Regions from separate parts of the Pseudoalteromonas sp. K222D genome, predicted to be linked through region 2. Evidence: predicted binding sites of a transcription regulator. Region 2 holds the regulator's gene; the other holds the start of a gene.
The links. The regulator ArgR, encoded in region 2, controls arginine synthesis, uptake and breakdown. The targets are predictions, from matches to a motif close to ANTGAATANNTATTCANT.
Positions count from the first base shown of each region.

Region 1: gltB (glutamate synthase large subunit) is a predicted target of ArgR. The motif match lies at 3,689-3,706, and genes of this name have one in related genera.

Region 1 is NZ_JAGGDL010000013.1:41,455-50,382, reverse strand. It holds gene J5X91_RS08640 (glutathione S-transferase) at 1-550, opposite strand, end outside; gene J5X91_RS08635 (NADP-dependent oxidoreductase) at 600-1,628, opposite strand; gene J5X91_RS08630 (anhydro-N-acetylmuramic acid kinase) at 2,110-3,315, shown strand; gene gltB (glutamate synthase large subunit) at 3,940-8,547, shown strand; gene J5X91_RS08620 (glutamate synthase subunit beta) at 8,568-8,928, shown strand, end outside.
Region 2 is NZ_JAGGDL010000006.1:461-9,388, reverse strand. It holds gene J5X91_RS04960 (iron ABC transporter permease) at 1-785, shown strand, start outside; gene J5X91_RS04955 (ABC transporter ATP-binding protein) at 786-1,835, shown strand; gene J5X91_RS04950 (Dyp-type peroxidase) at 1,886-2,785, shown strand; gene argR (transcriptional regulator ArgR) at 2,801-3,268, opposite strand; gene mdh (malate dehydrogenase) at 3,495-4,427, shown strand; gene ispB (octaprenyl diphosphate synthase) at 4,530-5,501, opposite strand; gene rplU (50S ribosomal protein L21) at 5,924-6,235, shown strand; gene rpmA (50S ribosomal protein L27) at 6,252-6,509, shown strand; gene cgtA (Obg family GTPase CgtA) at 6,740-7,897, shown strand; gene folA (type 3 dihydrofolate reductase) at 7,971-8,462, shown strand; gene J5X91_RS04910 (DUF3718 domain-containing protein) at 8,542-8,919, shown strand.

The sequences.
Region 1 (8,928 bases), on a different contig from region 2:
ACTTAACTAGGTTTTTAAAGTGTGCTAGTTGACCTGAGTTTTTAACGATTTCGACAATAAACGACATCATAAAATCGGCGCCGGTTAGGGTGTCGCCTACTAAGTAACGCTTGCCTTCTAGGCGATCGTTAAAGTAGCTTATTACTTTAGCTGTTTCGGCGTCGGCGTAACCTTCTAAAAACTGGGTTTTAGCGCCATCTTTTAATACAAACATTTTAAGCAGCAGCGGTAAAATAGCTGAGCTTTCGGCAAAGTGTAGCCATTGCTGATAATCAACATAATCGCGAGTGCCTGCCTTAGGCGCAAATTTTCCGTTACCGTATTTAGTAATGAGGTAATCGGTAATGGCGCCCGATTCGGCAACAATAATCCCATCATCTTCTATCACTGGCGACTTACCAAGCTGATGAATATGTTTAAGTTCATCTGGGGCTAAAAAAGTGTCTTTATTACGCTGGTAAGCAACAATTTCATAATCTACTGCTAATTCTTCTAGTAACCAGATGATACGTTTTGAGCGTGATTTATTTAAATGATGTAGCTTGATCATAGTAATCCTTGTTGCGTTGCCATTTTGTACAGATAACAACGCATTAAATTTAAAGTGGGCTGTTAATTTTAACTACAGTTTTACCGAAGTTTTTCCCGCTGAGCATATCGTTAAAGGCAGTAATGGTATTTTCGATGCCTTCTACCATATGTTCGCGGTATTGAATTTTTCCATCTTGTAGCCATTGCTGCATAGCGGTTGCAAACTCATCATAACGATGGCCGTAATCGTCAAAAATAATAAAGCCTTGCATCTTAATACGCTTAGAGAGTATTTGCCCCATTAGCATACCCAAACGATCAGGGCCTTCTGGTAAGCTGGTTGCGTTATACTGCGACACTAAACCACACACAGGTACGCGTGCTGATGTATTGAGAAGGGGTAATACGGCGTCGAATACCTTGCCGCCCACATTTTCATAATAAACATCAATACCATTATCACAGGCTTGTTCAAGTTGCTGTGCAAAATTATCTGCTTTGTGATCAATACAGGCATCAAAACCTAATACTTCTACTGCGTACTTACATTTTTCACTGCCACCGGCAACACCGACGACTCTACAGCCTTTAATTTTTGCAATTTGGCCAACGGTAGCGCCCACAGGGCCTGTTGCTGCAGCAACGACCACGGTTTCACCTGCTTTAGGTGCACCAATATCAAGTAATCCCATATAAGCGGTAAAGCCCGGCATTCCCATAATACCTAGTGCATACGAAGGATTAGTAGGCTCTTTGCCTAATTGCATTAACCCTTCGCCGTTGCTAATAGCGTAGTCTTGCCAACCAGTGTAAGCCAATACCCATTCGCCTTCGCTAAAGGAGTCGTTTTTAGACTCTTGAACTTGGCATACAGTTGCCCCAACCATCACGTCGCCAACATTTACTGGGTCGGCATACGATTTAGCGTCGCTCATGCGGCCACGCATGTAAGGGTCCAGGGATAAGTAAATGGTACGCAGTAATACTTCACCATTTTTTAATGGCGGCAGCTCTAGTGTTTTTAATGCAAAGTTTTCATCGGTAGGAGCACCGTGTGGGCGTGATGCTAACGTGAGTTGTCGACTGGTTGTTGACATATAAAATCTCCAATAGATGAGTGAACTACTTTGATCTGAATGTTTTAGTTTGTGTTTAAAGCAAAGTTGAAACTAAACAATAATACGCAGATAAGTAGTAAGAAACCTGAGCTCCGGATAATAAACTTATCTCAAGCAGCTATTTTCAGCGCTAACTGCGTTGAATTTACTTGCAATAGGCCAGCTATTGACGCGTAAATTCGCCTTGTTTTCACTGAAAACCTCTGGCTAGAGAAAATAAAATCAAATATAACGATGATTCAATACGTTAGTAAATCTCTTAACCAGAGCTCAGGTTAAGTATGTATATCTTAATACAGGAGTTTTGGGCACACGGTTAAAAAATCAACCCCAAGGTGTGAGTATTTACTCTAAGGTGAGTTTATAAGTGGATTAACTGATTTCTATAGCGCTATAACTTTTATTTAAACTACTCTAAAATGAATGCTATTAACTTAACAACAATAGATGCGAAATTATTATGCACCCACACATTAGTAAGCTTTATAACAGTGCGTTAAAGCCAAGCCGATTAATTATAGGCCTAATGAGTGGTACCTCGTTAGATGGGCTTGATGTTGCCTTATGTAAAATAACTGCCGCGGGTGTGCATACCCAAATTGAGGTTTTAAAGTTTACTACGGTTGATTATAGCGATGATTATAAAACAAAAATAAAGCAGGTATTCGCCAAGCGTGAATGCAACTTAGAATACCTTACGTTATTGCACCCTTGGGTTGGTAAATTACATGGTGACATGGTTAATCAGTGTTTAAAAAGCTGGCAAATAAACCCAGCCAACATAGATGTAATAGCCAGCCACGGACAAACTATTTACCATTGTCCTAAAAGCCAGCATCAGTATAACGACTTTAACAATGGCACTTTACAAATTGGCGATAGCGACCAAATAGCTGTTACTACAGGTATTACTACCATTGGCGATTTTAGGCAAAAGCATATAGCAGCAGGCGGCGAGGGCGCACCACTTGCCGTGTATGGTGATTATTTGTTTTTTTCAAGCTCTGACGAAAACCGTATTTTACTTAATATGGGCGGTATAGCTAACCTCACTTTTTTACCCCAAAATGGCGATAGCAGTGCAGTATTTAGCTCTGACATTGGCCCATGCAATACCATTATGGACGCCTATGTGCAGCGTTATTTTAATAACATGCATTACGATGAAAACGCTGCGATAGCGAAAGCGGGCGTTATTAATACTGCGTTACTAACAGCGCTTTGCGACAATCATTTTTTAACCCTAAAAATGCCAAAAACCACTGGCCCTGAAGTGTTTAATCTGGCTTATTTAGAGGCTGCGCAACAGGCTTCAAATACCCAAAAGTTAAGCCATCAAGACGTAATGGCCACCTTAAGCCGCTTTACCGCAGAGGTTATTGCTAATGCGTTAAATACGTGCGTAAAAATAGCGCCCAATAGTGTGGTGTATGCAAGTGGCGGCGGCATTCACAACTTACTCTTAATGCAACATTTGGTAACGCTTTGTCCGGCTATTAAAGGTTTTAAAAACACTCACGCATTAGGAGTTGATCCCGACGCGAAAGAAGCGGTGCTTTTTGCTATTTTAGCTAACGAATGCCTAGCCGGTGAGCAGCTACACCTTAATAATAAAGCCCAAGGAATTGCCGGCGTTACTATGGGTAAAGTGAGTTTTGCAGATTGAAACCACATATTCTAAGCTTAAGTTTTTAGGTGAGACCTAGCCAAACTCACTGTTTGGCCTTTGCATAACTGCGACTGACTGTTTTAGGGTAAGCTTATTTTTTTGCGCTGCCATTAGCGTGAATATTGTTTTGTAGTAATTAATTGCAGCTGCGCTTTAATTATTATAAAAATGTTATTGCTTATTTACTTTTTAAAGATGCACCAATCCTCCCTTAGTTTCGCCCCTCAGGCCTTAGTGGTGCACTTTTATAACTAAAAAGACCAAACCCATCCAAATCAACTATGCGCTTTTTTAAAACATAAGGCATAGTTATTAAATGCAGTGTAAATAGGCTGTTAATAACTATTTTTGACTATATATATTCATATAATCTGAATGTATATTCATTTCTTAGTTGACTCAGCGTTATTTTACGGCTAGTTTTTATCCCCCTTTGATTAAAGTTTTCACTAATAAATACTGCGCTATACAAATTCAAAAAGATTTTACAGTGGCTGTTTTAGGCATTTTAACGATTTTTTGAATGAGATAAGCGCATACCTCGAGTATATAAAAATATATGACTTAATTAGTAAGCACAATTTAGCTGATAGCAATAGGCTGATGAAATAGGAATAAGTAATGAATGATATGAGCAAAAAATCCCAAGGTCTTTATCGCGCTGAATTTGAACATGACAGTTGCGGCATTGGCTTTGTCGCTAACCTTAAGGGTAAAAAGTCACACGATATTATCGAAAATGCACTCACCATGCTCAGCTGCATGGAACATCGTGGTGGAACAGGGTTTGACGTTAAAAGTGGTGATGGTGCTGGTATTCTTATTCAAATTCCTCATGAGTTTTTCCGTCAAGAAACCGCAAAGCTAGGGTGGACACTGCCAAGCGCCTTAAACTATGGTGTGGGGATGATTTTTTTCCCACGCGATAAAGCACTTAGCGACGCGTGTAAAAAAATACTAAATCAAAATATTGCAGAACTGGGTTTAACCTTAATAGGGTATCGGGATGTTCCGGGCGATAACTCTATGTTAGGCGCGGCTTCATTTGAAAGCGAGCCAAATATTGAGCAAGTGTTTATTGCTAAGCCGCAAGGGCTAAGCGCACAAGAGTTTGAACGTAAGTTGTTTGTACTGCGTAAATACACCTCGCATAAAATTAATGGTTTGGATTTCACCGAACGTGATGAATTTTATGTTACCTCAATGTCATCTACCAAAATTGTTTATAAAGGCCAGTTTACCACCGAGCAAGTGCGCCAGTATTACCTTGATCTGCAAGACGAGCGTACTATTTCGGGAATGGCGATGTTTCATTCTCGCTTTTCAACCAATACTTTTCCTGCTTGGCGCCGTGCGCAGCCGTTTCGTTATATAGCCCACAATGGTGAAATTAATACGGTACGCGGTAATATTAACTGGATGAATGCTCGTGAGGCATTGTTTAGCTCGGTTAATTTTAGCGATGCTGAATTGAACATGTTAAACCCAGTGTGTAATAACGATAACTCAGATTCGGCTAACCTTGATATGGCTATTGAGCTATTAGTGCTCAGCGGACGCTCATTGGCGCAAGTAATGATGATGATGGTGCCAGAAGCATGGCAAACTCAAACCGATATGGATGCCACTAAACGTGCATTTTACGAGTATTATGCCTGTATTATGGAGCCATGGGATGGCCCGGCATCGTTATCGTTTACCGATGGTAACGTTATTGGTGCAACACTTGACCGTAATGGTTTGCGCCCTTCGCGTTACTTGTTAACCGAAGATGGCACGCTAGTGATGGGCTCTGAAACCGGTGCATTGTGCGTTGATCAATCAACGGTTGTTGAAAAAGGGCGTTTGCAACCGGGTAAAATATTTATTGCTGACTTAGAGCAAGGTCGCATTATTAGTGATGACGAAGTAAAACAACACGTTAGCTCGGCTCAGCCGTATGCTCGTTGGTTAGCTGAAAACAAAATTGAATTAGACAATTTACCCGTTCCTAGCGCGTCTTTTGCCCAGCCGCCATTGGCAGAGCTGCGAAAAATACAAAAAGCATTTGGTTACACCAGCGAAGATCTTAACCTAGTACTGGCGGGTATAGTTGGTACGGCTAAAGAGCCACTAGGCGCTATGGGTACCGACACGCCGCTTGCAGTGCTGTCGCATCGCCCGCAACAATTATCACATTATTTTAAGCAGTTATTTGCGCAAGTAACCAACCCACCCATCGACCCTATTCGTGAAGAGTTGGTTATGTCGTTGCGCGGTTATATTGGCCGCTCACTTAACTTGCTCGATGAAACACCTGGGCATTGCCATAAGGTTGAAATTGAACAGCCTGTATTAACTAATGAGCAATTACGCAAACTACAGTATATAGATAATAACCATCTTCAAGCTAAAACGATCGACATTACTTTTAAAGCCAGTGGTGGGCCAGGTGCACTAAAAAGAGCACTGGATCGTATTTGTTTATATGCCAAAAATGCCGTTGAAGATGATTATGAAATACTTATTTTAAGTGACCGAGGCGTAGACAGCGACCATGTTGCTATACCTTCTGTATTGGCAACAGCTGCGGTGCATCACTATTTAATTCGTGAAAAACTACGCTCATCTGCCGATATAATTTTGGAGTCGGGTGATATACGCGAAACGCATCATTTTGCTACTGTTATTGGTTATGGCGCTGCGGCAGTTAACCCGTATTTAGCCCTAGAGAGCATGTATGGTTTACGTGATGAAGGCGTACTTGATACTAACTTAACGAATGAACAAATTACCCAAAAATACACCAAAGCGGTAGGCAGCGGCTTGTTGAAAACCTTCTCTAAAATGGGCATTTCAACGCTACAGTCGTATTTAGGTGCGCAAGTTTTTGAAGCCTTGGGTATTAATTCGGAGGTTATTGATCAGTACTTTACCGGTACGGTTAGCCGTATTGAAGGCTTAAGCCTAGATCAAATTGCCCAAGAGGCGCTATTACGCCACCGTGAGGGTTTCCCTGAGGCCAACCGCATTGCTATAGATAAACTACTGCCTACGGGCGGAGAATACTCGTGGCGTCATGATGGTGAACGGCACTTATTTAATCCCACGGTAATTCGCTTACTGCAGCATTCAACAGCCAGTAATAATGTTGAGCAGTTTAAGCAGTATGCAAAAACGGTGGACGATCAAAGTAAAGAAGCCTTTACCTTACGGGGTTTATTACAATTGAATAGCGATCGTCCTGCTATTGCCTTGAGCGAAGTGGAACCGGTTGCCAACATTTTCAAACGCTTTGCCTCGGGTGCCATGTCGTTTGGCTCAATTTCGTGGGAAGCACACACTACTTTAGCTATAGCTATGAACCGCATTGGCGGTAAAAGTAACAGCGGTGAGGGCGGCGAAGACCCAATTCGTTATACTGCGCTTGAAAATGGCGATTCGATGAATTCGCGAATTAAACAAGTGGCTTCGGGTCGTTTTGGTGTTACTAGCCATTATTTAGCGAATGCCGATGAGCTACAAATAAAAATGGCGCAGGGCGCTAAACCGGGCGAAGGTGGGCAATTACCCGGCGATAAAGTAGATGCATGGATAGGTAAAACTCGTGGCTCTACGCCAGGGGTGGGCTTAATTTCGCCGCCGCCACACCATGATATTTATTCTATTGAAGATTTATCGCAACTTATTTTCGATCTTAAAAACGCCAACCGCGACGCGCGCATTAACGTTAAATTAGTATCAGAAGCGGGTGTAGGTACGGTTGCATCGGGTGTGGCAAAAGCCTATGCCGATGTGGTACTGATTGCGGGCCACGATGGCGGCACCGGTGCGTCACCACTGAGCTCAATTAAACATACGGGCTTACCGTGGGAACTGGGTTTGGCTGAAACGCATCAAACTTTGGTGCGTAATAAACTGCGTAGCCGTATTACGGTACAAACCGATGGGCAACTTAAAACGCCACGCGACTTAGCCATTGCAACGCTGCTTGGTGCAGAAGAGTACGGCATGGCTACCACAGCATTGGTGGTTGAGGGATGTATTATGATGCGTAAGTGTCATTTAAATACCTGCCCAGTTGGTATTGCCACACAAGATAAAGGCCTGCGCGACAAGTTTACTGGTCGTGCCGATATTTTAGTTAACTTTTTTACCATGATGGCAGAAGGTTTACGCGAAATTATGGCTGAGCTTGGCTTTAGAAGTATTGAAGAAATGGTGGGCCAAACTCAGTGCCTTACGCAGCGCAAAGATGTTGACCATTGGAAATACCAAGGCGTTGACTTAACTCCACTATTACACAAAGCAGAATGCGCTGAAAACGAAACTCTGTATCAATCAATAAAGCAAAAGCATTTAATCGACGACATTATCGATCGCAAAATGATCAAAGATGCTCAAGCGGCACTAGATTCTGGGCAAAGTATGGCGCTTGAATACGATGTGATTAACACCGACAGAACCATAGGGGCGATGATCTCTAACGAAATCTCTAAAAAGTACCATGCAGATGGCTTACCGCAAGATACTATTAAGGTTAAGTTTAACGGCTCAGCGGGGCAAAGCTTTGGTTGTTTTTCAACCAGGGGTTTACGTTTTGAGCTTGAAGGCGATGCCAACGACTACTTTGGTAAAGGGCTCTCTGGCGCAAATTTAGTGGTGTACCCTAGTAAACAAGCTAAGTTTGCTGCAAGTGAAAATATCCTCATTGGTAATGTGGCCTTTTTTGGAGCAACTTCGGGTAGCGCCTTTATACGCGGTATAGCGGGGGAGCGTTTTTGTGTACGTAACTCGGGCGCAACAGCCGTTGTTGAAGGTGTGGGGGATCACGGTTGTGAATACATGACCGGCGGTAAAGTGGTTATTTTGGGCGCAACTGGTCGAAACTTTGCTGCAGGTATGTCGGGCGGTGTTGCTTACGTACTTGATGTAAATAATGACTTTGCGGCTAAATGCAATATGGAAATGGTCGCACTTGAAAGTGTAGATACCGACGCTGAAAGCCACGAATTAAAAGTCTTAATTAGCCAACATTTTGATGCTACAGGTTCAGATGTTGCCAGTGATTTATTAAAAGATTGGAACAGCAATGTTAAGCGCTTTGTTAAAGTAATGCCGGTTGATTACAAACGCATGCAAGGTTATATGAATGATGTACGCAGTAGCGGAAAATTCACCTCAGAGTATGACATTGCCGTAGAAGCATTCGACATTCATTTAAACAACATAGCTAGCGCTAAAGCTTAAGCTGCCAAGGAGAATATATTATGGGAAATCCAACAGGGTTTATCAACGTAGGTCGTGCCTTGCCAACTGAGCGTAACGCAGGTGAACGTTTAATTGACTGGCTGGAAGTATATGAAGAAATACCACAAGCAGATGTAGAGCAGCAAGCTTCGCGTTGTATGGATTGTGGCGTGCCGTTTTGTCAGTCGGCAAAATCAGAATTTGCACCGGCAGTAGCTGGGTGTCCGGTAAATAATGTAATACCGGAGTGGAATGACTTAATTTATCGCGGCCGCTGGCAAGATGCAGTAGAGCTATTGCATAAAACCAATAACTTTCCTGAGTTTACTGGGCGTGTATGCCCAGCCCCTTGTGAGGGCGCGTGTGTACTGGGTATTAACG
Region 2 (8,928 bases):
TAAAAGGCAAGTCGGCTTGGCTGGCAACGCTATTTTGCAGTGTGATTTTAATTGTTGCCTTTGTTATACCTATCGCTGTGTTAATAAAGTACGCCATTGTTTATTTTGATCAAGCATGGAGTAGTGAGTTTTTTAGCTATGCGTGGCAAAGTTTAAAGGTAGCTATAGTAGTAAGCGTAGTAACGCTGTTACTTAGTGTATTAGTGGTGTTTTATCAACGTATAGCCAAGCAAAATTATCCACTTATTCCGGGGCGATTAGCTAGCACCGGCTACGCTTTACCAGGAACAGTACTGGCTATTGCGGTGCTATTACCGCTTACGCTGTTAGAAAATACGGTAAACCGTGTGCTTGAGCCATACGACTTAAATATAGGCTTGTTACTCACTGGCAGTGTATTTACCATTATTTTTGCTTATGTAGTGCGTTTTTACGCAGTAGCACATGGCGCGATTGAGTCGAGCTTTTTACGCATTAGCCCCTCTCTCGATATGGCAAGCCAATCTATGGGCAAAAGCCAAGGCCATACGTTACGTTTGGTGCATTTACCCCTACTTAGACGCGGGTTGCTTACTGCGGCTTTGCTGGTGTTTATTGAATGCATGAAAGAGCTACCTACTGCTTTGTTACTTAGGCCGTTTAATTTTGAAAGCTTAGCTACGCATGTGTTTCAGTATGTGAGTGATGAGCAATTAGAGCTGGCTTCTATATCGGCATTATTTATTGTGCTGGTTGGATTTATCCCTTTGTATTTTATTAACCGTTCTATGGAGCAACGTAGTTAAATGAGTAGTTTGATTTTACAAGGCGTGAGCTATCAATATAACGGTACTAAGGTTATTCACGAGCTAAATTTAACCATAGGTAAAAACGAAATAGTGTGTTTGTTAGGTGCCAGTGGTTGTGGTAAAACCACCACCTTAAAAGCAATTGCAGGACTAATAGAAACGCAACAAGGAAGCGTGTTTATCGATGGCAAGCTGGTGAGTAACGCCAATACATTTATCTCGCCAGAGCATCGTAATATTGGCATGATGTTTCAAGATTATGCGTTATTCCCGCATTTAACCGTGGCACATAATATTGCTTTTGGCTTAAGTAAAATGAGTAAAGAGCAAAAGCAACAGCGCGTTGATGAAATGCTTAAGCTGGTGCATTTAGTTGGCTGCGCCGACAGGTATCCGCATCAGTTATCGGGTGGGCAACAACAGCGCGTGGCGATTGCGCGTGCACTTGCTTACAAACCAAGTTTACTATTACTTGATGAGCCGTTTTCGAATATAGACACTCAAGTACGCTTTGAATTAATTGCCGATATTCGCCGCATAATTAAAACTCAACAAGTGTCGGCAGTATTTGTTACCCACTCAAAGGAAGAGGCTTTTGCATTTGCAGACACGCTGGCTATTATGCACCAGGGTAAAATAGCTCAGCAGGGCACTCCAGAACAGCTTTTTGCTAAACCAAGCTCAAAGGAGGTTGCAGAGTTTCTGGGTCAGGGCATATACTTAAGCGCAGAAGTGTTAACAGCAACTGAATATAAAACCGCTTTTGGCCTAGTTGAGTCGGTTATTGCGCACCAGCATCAGGCTAATATAGGAAAAATATATGTGCGTCCTCATCAAATAGAGCTAATGAGCGACAATAAAAAAGATAGCCATAGTGAACGCGCCACCATATTAAGCAGTCGTTTTATTGGTTCGGCTTATGTTTACACTGTAGTTATTGCACAACAAGAAATAGAAGTTGCAGCGCAATATGGCCAGTCATTTGTTCAAAATGAGCAGGTTATAATAAAAATAAACCCCCACACGGTGAATTTTTTCGAATCATAAATTAATTTGTTATTCGCTGTGTTTATCTATTTATAAGCTAAGGAATAACAATGGCACAAGCGCAATCAGGGATTTGTGCTGAAGCAAACTTACACGGTTTGCATTTATTTTTTAATGTGTTTGATGGCCAAGATGAGTCATTACGTACAAAGCTCAAGCAAGTAAGCGCTATTGAGGAAGAGTTTAGCGATCAGTTTTCTGAATCTATGCTTTCTTGTATGGTGGCTATTGGTGCACAGTATTGGCCGCATATTTTGCCAGAGTATATCCCCAGTGAACTACAAAGCTTTCCTAATATAAATCATAATGAACACGCAATGAGCGTGCAGCCGTGTGATTTGTTTGTGCAAATACGTTCAGACCGCGAAGACGTCAATCATTTATTTGCACTGCAAATTTTAAAGTTATTTGCACCAGACGTAGAGCTGGTGGAACAAATTCGTAATTTTAGATTTTTAGATGGTCGCGATTTCAATGGTTTTATTTATGGTGGCAAAATGCCGCATGGCCGACAAAAGCGGGCAACGGCGTTAATAAATAAACCAGGTAGCTTTGAGGATCAAGGCAGTTATATTCATGTGCAACGTTATAAGCACGATCTAAGCGTATGGCAGCATCTATCGCTAGATGAGCAAGAGCAAATAATAGGTCGCACTCGCTTAGACAACACTCTTATAGCCCCAGCGCTTGAAACCAGCCATGCACAACGCAGTGAATTAAAAGATGAGCAAGGCCAGCCAATATTACTTAATCAAGGCATGCCTTATGGCGATGTTTACGAGCAAGGAATGCTGTCAATTACTTGCTCGGCCAGTGGAACCGCATTTGAACAGGTATTAAAAAGTCGTTTAGGTGAGGGGGAGTGCTATGATCATTGGCTTGATTTTACTCAAGCCGATATGGGGTCTGCGTTTTTTGCACCGTCAGTTGGGTTTTTAAAACAGTTATAACGCATGTTTTAAATACTAAACCGTATCAAATAAAATACGTACCCGCTCTAGGGTTAAGTCTATTTCAGATATTTTAGCTGGGGCAATAAAAATAGTGTCGTCGCCAGCTATAGTACCTAACACGCCATCGGCTTTACCTAATGAGTCAAGTAAACGCGCAATAAGCTGAGCCGCGCCTGGACTGGTACGGATAATAATCATCATTTCGTTATGCATTATATCAATAACAAGCTGGCGCAACGGGCTTTTTGCTGTGGGTACGCCCATTTCTGCTGGCAAGCAATACACCATTTCTTGTTTGGCATTGCGCGTTCGTACCGCGCCAAACTTACTAAGCATGCGCGACACTTTACTTTGGCTTATATTGTCAAAACCTTGCTCTTTTAACGAATCTACTATATCGCCTTGAGAACCAAAGTTTTCTTCTTTTAAAAGCGCTTTAAATGCTTTTACTAACGCTTCCTGTTTGTCTTGTGGTTGCATAGTTTTTATTTGCTTTTTATTATCCATGCCGCAAATTCTACACAAAAACGAATAATTATGCAGCAGTTGTTTATTTAACTTGCCAGTTTACTGTATTCAGGCCAAATGTTTTTACAACTATGGTCTAAAATATTACGAAAATAGGCAGGATAAATTTGTTTTTAGTCGCTAATTTCTTTATCTTAGAGCCATAAATATTTCCTACCTCAAATCACGGAGAATTCCAATGAAAGTTGCTGTATTAGGTGCTGCAGGCGGTATCGGTCAAGCGTTGTCTTTATTATTAAAAACAGGCTTACCAGCTGGTTCTGAATTATCACTATATGATGTTGCACCAGTAGTTCCAGGTGTTGCGGTTGATCTATCTCATATCCCTACAGCGGTTAAAGTAGCTGGCTTTGGCGCTGATGCGTTAAATGAAGCGCTTAAAGATGCTGATATCGTACTTATTCCTGCTGGCATGCCACGTAAGCCAGGTATGGATCGTGCAGATTTATTTAATGTAAATGCTGGCATCATCAAAACGTTAGCAGAAGGCATAGTTGCAAGTTGTCCTAAAGCGTTAGTAGGTATTATTACTAACCCAGTAAACGGCACTGTACCAATTGTTGCTGAAGTATTTAAAAAAGCTGGTACTTACGACGCTAAACGCGTATTCGGTATTACTACGCTTGACGTTATTCGTTCAGAAGCATTTGTTGCTGAACTTAAAGGCGTAGACGTAGCAACTGTTAAAGTTCCTGTAATTGGTGGCCACTCAGGTACTACTATTTTACCTCTACTTTCTCAAGTTGAAGGCGTGAGCTTTACAGATGAAGAAGTTGCAGCACTTACTCCACGTATCCAAAATGCGGGTACTGAAGTTGTAAATGCTAAAGCGGGTGGCGGTTCAGCTACTTTATCAATGGGTGCAGCAGCAGCTCGTTTTTGTATGTCTTTAGTTAAAGGCCTACAAGGTGAAGACGTTGTAGATTACGCGTACGTTGCTGTTGAAAATGGCGATGCGGAGTACTTTGCACACCCAGTACGTTTAGGTAAAAACGGCGTAGAAGAAATTCTTTCTTACGGCGAACTAAGCGCATTTGAAACAAAAGCAAAAAATGACATGCTTGAAACACTGAAAAAAGACATCAAAGAAGGTGTTGATTTCATGGCGTAATAGCCAAAATAAAGTGACAAAAAAGCCTGCGTTTGCAGGCTTTTTATTGCTCGGAATTTAGCTAACCTGCACCCAGGTTAGCTACACATAAAGGCAGTAAAGTTAGTGATCGCGATCAACTGCAATACGGGCAAGGCTCACAAGTGCTTGTTTATATTCAGACTCAGCTAAAAAGTCTAAGCAAGCAATGGCTTTGTCGGCTTCAAGTTCGGCCTTTTGCATCGTAAATTCAAGCGCATTGGTTTGTTTAAGTGCCGCTAAAATTTCTTCAAGATGATCCATGCCATTACTGTGCTCTATAGCGTCACGGATCAGCTGTGTTTGCTGCTCATTACCATGTTGCATTGCATAAATAAGCGGCAGAGTTGGTTTACCTTCGGCTAAATCATCACCAATATTTTTACCTAATTGATCTGCATCTGCGTTGTAATCAAGTACGTCATCAACGAGCTGAAACGCAGTACCTAAATGCATGCCGTATAGGTTAAGCGCATCAAGCGTGGCTTGGTTTTGCTCAGTAATAATGGCCGCAAGGCCTGTCGCGGCTTCAAATAGCTTAGCGGTTTTAGAGTAAATAACCTGCATATAACTCGCTTCAGTGGTGTCGGGGTCATTACAGTTCATTAACTGTAATACTTCACCTTCAGCAATAATGTTAGTTGCATCTGCAAGCACTTGCATTACCTGCATTTTACCAAGGCCAACCATAAGCTGAAATGAACGAGTGTAAATAAAGTCGCCCACTAATACGCTGGCAGCATTACCAAACTCAGCATTTGCTGTAGGCGTGCCTCGGCGTAAGTTAGATTCATCAACAACATCATCATGTAATAGTGTTGCGGTATGAATAAACTCAACAATAGTTGCAAGTGTAATATGATCTTTACCCTGATAACCCAATGCTCTGGCCGCTAGTATTGCCAACATTGGGCGCACGCGCTTGCCGCCACTGTTTACAATATACAAGCCAAGTTGGTTAACTAACGCCACATCTGAGCGCATTTGCGCATGTATAAGTTGATTGACGTCATTCATATCGTTTTCGATTAACGCCTGGATAGCTTTTATATCCATTGATCTCCGAGCCAATTTTTATGTGTGAACGGCGCAGATTGTACAACAAAAAAAGCACTAGCTCGATATTTTGTGACGATTCCCTGAAAAAACACGGTTAACATCGCTAATTAGCACTTAAATACGAGAGATAGCTGATTAATTAGCGTACAAAGTGTGCTGTAATTTATGTTTATTTATTATCCGTTGTAGTGTGTGTTTAGCTAAGGCAAATTATTTTCACTAATCGTGAAAAAGCGCTTGGCAAAAGGGCTATTTAATATAAAATAGGGGAAATATTGAATTGCTCTCAATGCAGCTACTTTTTATTCATTTTAATTACAAAATAGGCTTGCTAGTTATTACGCCGTAGCGTAAACTTCGCGCCCTATCGAAGAATATTTTAGTTGCGTCGATTTGAGGGCGCACAGACGGAGTTAATTATGTACGCGGTTTTCCAAAGTGGTGGTAAACAGCATCGTGTGACTGAAGGTCAAACGATTCGTCTTGAAAAATTAGACGTTGAAACTGGTGCAGCAGTAGAATTTGATTCAGTACTTTTAGTTGCTGATGGTGAGAAAATCGAGATTGGTGTACCGTTCGTAAACGGTGGTAAGATAACAGCTGAGGTTGTTTCACATGGTCGCGGTGAGAAGATTAAGGTTGTTAAATTTAGACGCCGTAAGCATTCTCGTAAGCAAATGGGCCATCGTCAATGGTTCACAGAAGTTAAAATCACTGGCATTAGCGCTTAATTAGAGGTACTTAGAAATGGCACATAAAAAAGCAGCTGGTAGTACTCGTAACGGTCGCGATTCAGAAAGCAAACGCCTAGGTGTTAAGCGTTTTGGTGGCGAATCAGTTCTAGCGGGTAGCATCATTGTTCGTCAGCGTGGAACTCGTTTCCACCCTGGTACAAACGTAGGTATCGGTAAAGACCACACTATCTTCGCAAAAGCAGATGGTAAAGTTCAGTTTGAACAAAAAGGTCCTTTAAACCGTAAATACGTAACTATCGTAACTGAGTAATCAGTAAGATAGTTAAAAAACCCCGCCTTTGCGGGGTTTTTTGTTTTCATTATTTTACAATATATACCCAAGCCTGCAATTATACCTATGGGTTTAAGTAGCGGGCTCTTTAACGAAGTTATAGAGCGATCTAATTCGTAAAATGGTTCAAATATTTATGCCAATTGGTATTAAGTTGGCTTGGGTATATAATAGTGTTATTAACAAGCCAATCCCTAAAGTGAGTAATCATGAAGTTTGTAGATGAAGTAGAAATTCGCGTAGAAGCTGGAGACGGTGGCGCCGGTATCGTGTCTTTCCGTCGTGAAAAATATATCCCAGAAGGTGGGCCTGACGGTGGTGACGGTGGTGACGGTGGTAGTGTTTATCTACAAGCGGATGAAAACTTAAATACCTTAATTGATTACCAATTTGAACGCTTCCATAGAGCAGATCGCGGTACTAATGGCCGCAGCCGTAACTGTACTGGTAAAAAGTCTGACGATTTAATTATTATGGTGCCTGTAGGTACACGTATTATGGACGTTGATACGCAAGAGGGATTAGGGGATTTAACCCAACATGGCCAAAAGATTTTGGTTGCAAAAGGCGGTTTCCATGGCTTAGGAAATGCGCGTTTTAAATCAAGTACAAACCGTGCTCCGCGTCAAAAAACCTTAGGGACAGAAGGCGAAGTACGCAACCTTAAACTAGAGTTATTGTTACTAGCAGATGTAGGCTTATTAGGTTTGCCAAATGCAGGTAAGTCTACCTTTATCCGTAGTGTATCGGCAGCAAAACCAAAAGTAGCAGATTACCCATTTACGACGCTTATTCCAAATTTAGGTGTGGTACGTCCTGAAGCTAATAAATCATTTGTTATCGCTGATATACCAGGCTTAATTGAAGGCGCATCGGATGGTGCTGGTTTAGGTATTCAATTTTTGAAACACCTAGAGCGCTGTAGAATATTACTGCATATTATTGATGTAATGCCAGTTGATGGCTCAAATCCAGTTGATAATGCATTTGCGATTGTTAATGAGTTACATCAGTACAGTCCTAAATTAGCAGAAAAACCGCGCTGGTTGGTATTTAATAAAATAGATTTATTACCAGCTGACGAAGCAAAAGCTTTATGTGAAAAAATTGCACAAGAGCTAGGCGAAACTGAAAATATTTACAGTATTTCTGCTATTAATAAATCAAATACTCAACCACTAATTCATGACGTAATGACATTGCTTGAAAGCATGCCAAAAGAGAAATTCGTTGAAACTACAGACGAAGAGGTTGAGTTTAAGTGGGATACCTATCATCAAAAAGCCGCTAAAAAGAGCGACGATGATGATGATTGGGATGAGTGGAATGAAGATGATTACGACGTAGAAGTTGTGTACGAGCGTTAATTATAATTAATTACATATAAAAGGAGCTTATGCTCCTTTTTCTTTGTTTAATAATAAATACTGGATAATTAGTGTGATAATTTCAATGATTGCTGCAATGGCAAATAACCGTGTAATTGGCCTTAATAATACAATGCCTTGGCATTTACCTGGAGACTTACAGCATTTTAAAAAAGTAACCACAGGTAAACCTGTGATTATGGGGCGCAAAACATTTGAGTCTATTGGACGGCCTTTACCTGGGCGTCGTAATATTATTATTACCCGTAATAACCAGTATCAAGCAACTGGAATAGAAATTGTTACAACGCCAGAGGCCGCGTTAAATTTAGTTGCTGATGTGGAAGAGGTGATGATCATTGGTGGTGGAAATATTTATCAACAATTTTTAGAAAGTGCACAAAGACTTTATTTAACCTTTATAGACTTAGATGTTGAAGGTGACACTCAGTTTCCTGATTACGAAAAAGTGGCAACCTGGCAGGTTAAAGATGAAATACAAATGGCTGCGGATGAAAAAAATCAATATAGTCATAAGTTTGTAACTTTATATAAAAACCCTTAACATTATTGCGAAATACTGAGCATATTGGTACAATATTAACTAATCCAATAGGAATAAAGTATTATAAAAAGGGTTTTCCATGATTAAGTTATCAAAGCTAGTTGTTATTACTGCGCTTGCAGCCGGTTCGTTTGTATATACTGCCCCTGCACAAGCAGATGATCAGTTAGCGATTTCTATCTGTGAGTATATTGCAGCGGATGATAAAAATCGTTTACGTAGTAAGCTTAAAAGCTCACGAGTGAAAGTTCGTAATATATACGACGCAGTATTTTGTAACGGCAATAATTTATTGCGTCATGCAGTGGCAAGTAATGCATTAGACAGCGGTGAATATATAGTAAAAAACTTATCTAAAAGCTCGCTAGAAGATGGTGCTGATATATCATGGGCTGAATCGAACGGTCATTCAGGATCGCCCTTAATTACTATAATTAAAGAGCGCGCAGGTCTTTAATTTTACAAT